Linked DNA regions of Arthrobacter globiformis. The protein of the gene in region 1 interacts with the protein of each later gene in a pairwise test. Links are inferred from orthologs where the notes say so. Each region holds a gene or a part of one and is shown in the gene's direction. Other genes may lie near its edges.

Region 1 (3,237 bases):
GTCACTCCGGACGGCCCGGTTCACCTGGACGAGCAGCTGACCCGCGCCAAGTTCCAGGACCTGACCAAGGACCTGCTCGAGCGCACCAAGAAGCCGTTCCACGACGTCATCAAGGAAGCCGGCATCAAGCTCTCCGACATCGACCACATCGTGCTCGTCGGCGGCTCCACGCGTATGCCCGCCGTCTCCGATCTCGTGAAGGAACTGGCCGGCGGCAAGGAGCCCAACAAGGGCGTCAACCCGGACGAGGTTGTGGCCGTTGGCGCAGCCTTGCAGGCCGGCGTGCTGAAGGGTGAGCGCAAGGACGTTCTCCTCATCGACGTCACCCCGCTGTCCCTGGGCATCGAAACCAAGGGCGGTGTCATGACGCACCTGATCGAGCGCAACACGGCCATCCCCACCAAGCGGTCCGAGACCTTCACCACGGCTGACGACAATCAGCCGTCCGTGGCCATCCAGGTCTTCCAGGGCGAACGTGAGTTCACCCGCGACAACAAGCCGCTGGGCACGTTTGAGCTGACCGGCATCGCGCCGGCCCCGCGCGGCGTCCCGCAGGTCGAGGTCACCTTCGACATCGACGCCAACGGCATCGTGCACGTTTCGGCGAAGGACAAGGGCACCGGCAAGGAACAGTCCATGACCATCACCGGCGGTACCGCGCTCTCCAAGGAAGACATTGACCGCATGGTCAAGGACGCCGAGGAGCACGCAGCCGAGGACAAGGCACGCCGCGAGGCCACCGACACCCGCAACACCGCCGAGCAGCTCGCCTACTCCGTGGACAAGCTGATCGCCGACAACAGCGACAAGCTGCCTGAAGAGGTCAAGACCGAGGTCCAGGCCGACGTCGACGCCCTCAAGAAGGCCCTCGAAGGCACCGACGACGCTGCGGTGAAGACCGCGTTTGAGAAGCTGCAGGCTTCCCAGACCAAGCTCGGCGAGGCCATCTACGCCCAGGCCGGTTCCCCGGACGGCGCCACCGGCGCTGCAGGTGCTGAAGGCGCCGCTGGCGGTGCCGCAGGCGGCAAGGCTGACGAGGACATCGTTGACGCCGAGATCGTCGACGAAGAAGAGAAGAAGTAACCATGCCGCATCACGGTAACGAAGAAGAGCACAACTCTTCCCGAGACCAAGGCAGCAACCGCGACGAGCCGGTCATCCGGGACCACCGCAAGGTGGACCCGGTGACCGGGGAGGCCCGGCATCCGCAGGGCGGCCAGTCCGCCGCGTCGGAGGCCGGCGCACCCGCGGATTCCGACGGCGACGCCCTCGCCCAGGCTGAGGAAATCCTCAACCAGGTCGAGGTGCCCGCCGAGGAGTCCGTCGCGCAGGGCACCGAGGCCGCCGCGGCGGCGGAGCTGAAGAACGACCTGCTCCGCCTGCAGGCCGAGTACGTCAACTACCGCAAGCGCGTTGAACGCGACCGCGCCGTGGCAGGGGAGATGGCCGTCATCGGCGTCCTGAACTCCCTGCTCCCGGTCCTGGACGACGTCGACGCTGCCCGCCAGCACGGTGACCTCGCGGACGGCCCGTTCGCCGCGATCGCCGCCAAGCTGGAGAATGCGCTGAAGACCTACGGCCTGACCCGCATCGATGAGACCGGCGTGGAGTTCGACCCGACCATCCACGAGGCCCTCATCCAGCAGCCCGGCGATGACATCGAAGTGGACACCGTCAGCCAGGTGCTCCGCTCCGGCTACAAGTCAGGCGAGCGGGTCCTCCGCGCAGCACAGGTAATCGTCGCGGTACCTGCTTGACTCACCAAGGCGCTACGCCGGATATGGGGCGGTGCCCGCTTCGCGGTGCCCTCCACACCGCCGCCCCATATCCGGCCTCCGCGCCAGCGGTTTTCTCGCCTAAGGTGAGGTGACCACAAGCTCGCAGCGATACATGGGCCCCGGGAGTGGCATCGGGCCTGCCGGAGCGTGGCGGCTCAGGTCCGTAGGACCAAAGCCGCCACGCGAAGGGGCGGGGGCCCATGTATCGCGGAGAGCTCGGTTAGAACAGATTTGAAAGGAAACGCCATTGGCTAGCCAGGACTGGGTGGACAAGGACTTTTATAAGATCCTTGGTGTTGCCAAGGACGCTTCCGACGCTGACATTAAGAAGGCTTACCGGAAGCTCGCGCGGCAGTACCACCCTGATACGAACTCCGGAGATACTGCTGCGGAGAAGAAGTTCAAGGACATTTCCGAGGCGTACTCTGTGCTGTCCGATCCTGATGAGCGGCAGCAGTATGACGCCATCCGGGCCATGGGCGGCGGCGCCCGTTTTGCCCCGCACGGCGCAGGCAACACCGCGAACGGCGGCTTCGAGGACCTCTTCGGCGGCCTGTTCACCGGCGGCGGCGGCCGGCACTCCGGCGGGTTTAGCACCGCCGGCGGCGTCCCGCCCGAGTTCGCCGACCTGTTCGGCGGCGGTTTCGGTGGCGGCCCTGCCGGTTACCAGCGCGCACCGCAGAAGGGCGCCGACCGGACGGCCAGCACCAGCATCTCCTTCGCCGGGTCCATCCGAGGCACCACCATTGGGCTGCGTGAGCCGGACGGCGAGGTCATCGACGTCCGGGTGCCCGCGGGCATCAAGGACGGCCAGAAGGTGCGCGTCCGCGGCAAGGGCCAGTACGGCCCGGCTGGCAACGGCGACCTGCTGGTCACCGTCAACGTCAAGAACCATGACTTTTACACGCGCGACGGCGACAACCTCCGGATCCACGTGCCCGTCAGCTTCCCGGAGGCTGCTTTGGGTGCCGACATCGAGGTTCCTACGATCGACGGCGAACACGTCCGGGTCCGCGTTCCTGCCGGCACTCCGTCGGGGCGCACACTCCGGGTCAAGGGCCGCGGCGTGAAGACGTCAAAGGGCACCGGGGACCTGCTGGTGACCATCGACGTCGCCGTACCGCAGAACCTGAGCAAGGAAGCCGAGGAGGCCGTGAAAGCATTTGCAGCCGCCACCACCGGCTCGGACGTCCGCCAGGGCCTGGCAGCCAAGGCCCGGCTTTAGCGACGAGTGCCGGCCGTGGACATTAATTTCGATCAGCCGATCTTCGTCATCTCGGTGGCCGCCGAGCTCGCCGACATGCACCCGCAGACCCTCCGCCAGTACGACCGGCTGGGCATCGTCTCGCCCAGCCGGGCGCCGGGCAAGTCCCGCCGGTACTCCCAGCGGGACGTGAACCGGCTCCGTGAAGTGCAGCGGTTGTCCCATGAGGGCGTCTCGCTCGAAGGCATCAAGCGC
Region 2 (3,193 bases), 2.0 Mb from region 1 along the record:
GAATTCCTGTCGACAACCCGTGCACAGCGCCGTGCCCGGGACGGGACAACGGGGTGTCGTCGGGCCAGTGCCGCGATTGGGGGCAGGTGGGTCATGCGTACCTAGGCTTGTGTGTTTGGTGGTTTCTGCACGTGATGCGGGGTCCTGAGGCGTAAGCCGGGGGCGGCCGCTGCCAATTTATGTAGGGTCTCAAATCCGAGGAGCACGTCATGGGCCAACGGCCGATTGATGAGTGGTGGAATGAACTTGATGAGCCCACAAAGAAGTGGCTCATTGAAAATCCCGGTTGCGTGGTTCTTCCGCGCACCGTGGCAAATGTGGTTCACCAGGTCTCGGGCGGCCACGTCGCCCAGGACCAGCACGGCGAACACCAACTGTCACAAGCAGAGCAGTCCTTTCTCAGGGCCAAGTGCAAAGCGGCCGGGGCAGCGACCGGCAAACGCGCATAGGTCCACAACGAATCCATGACCGGGCAGCGCAAGTGGTCGCTCATAGCGGCCCTTGCCGCAATGCTCTCCGGCTCCTCACCGGCCCCGCCTGAAGCAGAACCCTCCGCGGCGGAGTCCACATCTGGAACTACCCCGGCCAACGAACTTGTTGGCCGGGGCATGCAGACCAGGAGGCACGTACCCTCTATTGACGCTTCCCCTCCGGAAGTCGGGCCGACCACAGAGCCGCCCGGGAACGGCAAGGAATACACACGATGCCCGCTGCAGGAGAACGACGGCGGCCCCCGCCGCCCGGTTGTTCCTGCCGGTGTCGTCGCACCAGTCAATGTTGTACGGCACTGCCGTGACCGTCGCTTGGCCGCTAGTAGTGCGGGCGGGGACGACGAAAGTGTAAGTAGACCCACCGCCGTCGTTCATTGCCGAAGTAGTGTTGATGATTTTGGCTGTGCCCCAATCAAATCCAGCATTCGTCTGAACTCCTAAGCCCCACTTTTCGGTATGCCTAAATTTCGGTTACCATCGTCTTATCGGCACCCCCAATGACGAGGATCAATGATGGCTGTTTCGACCCTTGCGGAACGCACCGCCCCGGCACGGGTATGGTCGCGCCTGCTGCTGCTGGGTCCTGCCTTCGTGGCGGCCATCGCCTACGTCGACCCGGGTAACGTTGCGGCGAACCTGACGGCCGGGGCGAGCTACGGCTACCTGCTGGTCTGGGTGCTGGTGGCAGCCAACGCCATGGCCGTGCTGGTGCAGTACCAATCCGCCAAGCTGGGCCTGGCCACCGGCATGAGCCTTCCCGAGATTCTGGGCAAGCGGCTGGGAACCCGCCGCCGGCGGGCATACTGGGCGCAGGCGGAGATTGTGGCCGGAGCCACAGACATGGCCGAGGTGATCGGCGGTGCCGTCGCACTGAACCTGCTGTTCGGACTTCCGCTGCTGGCCGGCGGGATCATCATCGGACTCGCGTCGATGCTGCTGCTCTCGCTGCAGTCGAACCGGAGCCAGAAGTCGTTTGAAGTGGCCATTCTGACTCTGCTCGGCGTGATCGCCGTCGGGTTCGTGTCCGGCCTGTTCGTCAATCCGCCCGACGCCGGCAGCGCACTGTCCGGCCTGGTGCCGCGCTTCGAGGGAACCGATACCATCCTGCTCGCCGCCAGCATGCTCGGCGCCACCGTAATGCCACACGCCATCTACCTGCATTCCGCCCTCGCCCGGGACCGGCACGGCTTCTCCGAAAACCCTGCCGTCAGGACCCGCCTGATCCGGGCCACCCGGTTCGACGTGGCCGGCGCCCTGATGCTGGCCGGCGTCGTTAACATCGCCATGCTGCTCCTGGCAGCCTCGAGCCTCCGCGGCGTCGAAGGGACCGACACCATCGCCGGCGCGCACGCGGCCGTGACGTCGGCACTGGGCCCGGCGATCGGCGTCCTGTTCGCCATCGGACTGCTTGCCTCGGGGCTGGCCTCCACCTCCGTCGGTTGCTACGCCGGCGCCACCATCATGGGCGGTCTGCTGAAGGTCCGTGTGCCACTGCTGACCCGGCGCGTGATCACGCTGATTCCGGCGCTGGTGATCCTCGGCGCGGGCATCGAGCCGACGCTGGCGCTGGTCCTGAGCCAGGTGCTCCTCAGCTTCGGCATCCCGTTCGCGCTGATTCCGCTGATCCTGCTCACCGGGAAGCGCGAGGTCATGGGCATCCACACTGATTCGACCCCACTGAAGATCGCGGGCTGGACCAGCGCCACGCTCATCGTCGGGCTGAACTGCTTGTTGATCGTCCTGACCGTGCTCGGCGGGTCCTGACCGTCAAGAAGGCGCGCCGCGCCGTGGGAGGCACTGCCGTTACGTGTACTAACAGCCACTCTCACGCCCGGCGGGTTCCGCACTGACTTCGCCGGCCGCTCCCTCACGCAGTCGACGGCGGCGCTTCCGGACTACGCGGAGACGGCCAATCAGTGTATTGGCCTTCGGCTCTTTTCGCACTCCTTACCGATTCGGTTCCTTCAGGGCGCCGATGATTACTGGGAACAGGCTTTTCCACCACATGGCCGCCACGGGAGCCTCCTTGGCCTCGCCCTGGGCCGCCGCCTACTCGGCTTCGAAGCCGAGGCGGTCGCGGACAAGCTTCGCGACGACGGCGGCGTGCTGCTTCTTGTCCGATCGAGCTTCCGATTTCAACGTCGCCAGATATCCGACGTACGCGGCAGTCCGTGTGTCATAGGCCGCGGCGCGCGTTTCGAATGCGAGGGCCAGGGTGGCATGCGCCTGGGCCAGCCTGATCTGCAGTTCGGCGTCGACATCGGCGCCTGAGAGGGCCTGCTCGGCGGCGGAAAGAAGGGACTGTGCCGCGTCGGCGTGCTCGTTCGCGGCGCGCTGGCCAAGGTCCGGCTGCATAGGTTCTCCCTCTCTTCATTCAGCACGCGACGGACAGGCGCGAGCTGTGGAGTAAGCCTAAAACACGATGTCCGGTTCTGTTAGGCCCCGTTGTCTATCCGCTTAGGGCAGACCAGCAGCGATTTCTTTGACGCCGTCGACAAGCGCGGCCACCGATTCCGGGCCACCGTGCCCTTCGTTCTCGATGACGATGAGCCGACTGCCTGCCCAGCGCTGATGAAGTTTCCAGGGCGTGATGACGGGCCCGCTTACGTCGCGCCGACCGTGGATGAGATAGCCGGGGATCCCGTTGAGCTGGTGAATCCTATCCATGATGGTCTGTTCGCCACAGAGGAAGGCGTCATGGG

What was found.
Region 2: the proteins of QF036_RS23490 (region 1) and QF036_RS13940 interact in binary tests that used the Escherichia coli proteins (3 or more experiments, as listed by UniProt). The link is inferred for Arthrobacter globiformis from one-to-one orthologs.

Annotation. Positions count from the first base shown.
Region 1 is NZ_JAUSYZ010000001.1:5,109,316-5,112,552, reverse strand. What follows is about bases 1-2,921. They hold QF036_RS23490 (nucleotide exchange factor GrpE), read left to right. Parts: upstream 1-1,085; coding sequence 1,086-1,757; downstream 1,758-2,921. Other genes in these bases: QF036_RS23485 (DnaJ C-terminal domain-containing protein), read left to right, coding at 2,026-2,921; dnaK (molecular chaperone DnaK), read left to right, coding at 1-1,083. In the rest of the region: more of QF036_RS23485, read left to right, coding at 2,922-3,003; QF036_RS23480 (heat shock protein transcriptional repressor HspR), read left to right, coding at 3,019-3,237. UniProt on the Escherichia coli protein: Participates actively in the response to hyperosmotic and heat shock by preventing the aggregation of stress-denatured proteins, in association with DnaK and GrpE. It is the nucleotide exchange factor for DnaK and may function as a thermosensor.
Region 2 is NZ_JAUSYZ010000001.1:3,092,731-3,095,923, reverse strand. What follows is about bases 253-3,129. They hold QF036_RS13940 (Nramp family divalent metal transporter), read left to right. Parts: upstream 253-1,004; coding sequence 1,005-2,255; downstream 2,256-3,129. Other genes in these bases: QF036_RS13930 (alpha/beta fold hydrolase), read right to left, coding at 2,949-3,129; QF036_RS13935 (hypothetical protein), read right to left, coding at 2,541-2,846; QF036_RS13945 (hypothetical protein), read left to right, coding at 253-449. Outside these bases: more of QF036_RS13945, read left to right, coding at 210-252; more of QF036_RS13930, read right to left, coding at 3,130-3,193. UniProt on the Escherichia coli protein: H(+)-stimulated, divalent metal cation uptake system. Involved in manganese and iron uptake. Can also transport cadmium, cobalt, zinc and to a lesser extent nickel and copper. Involved in response to reactive oxygen.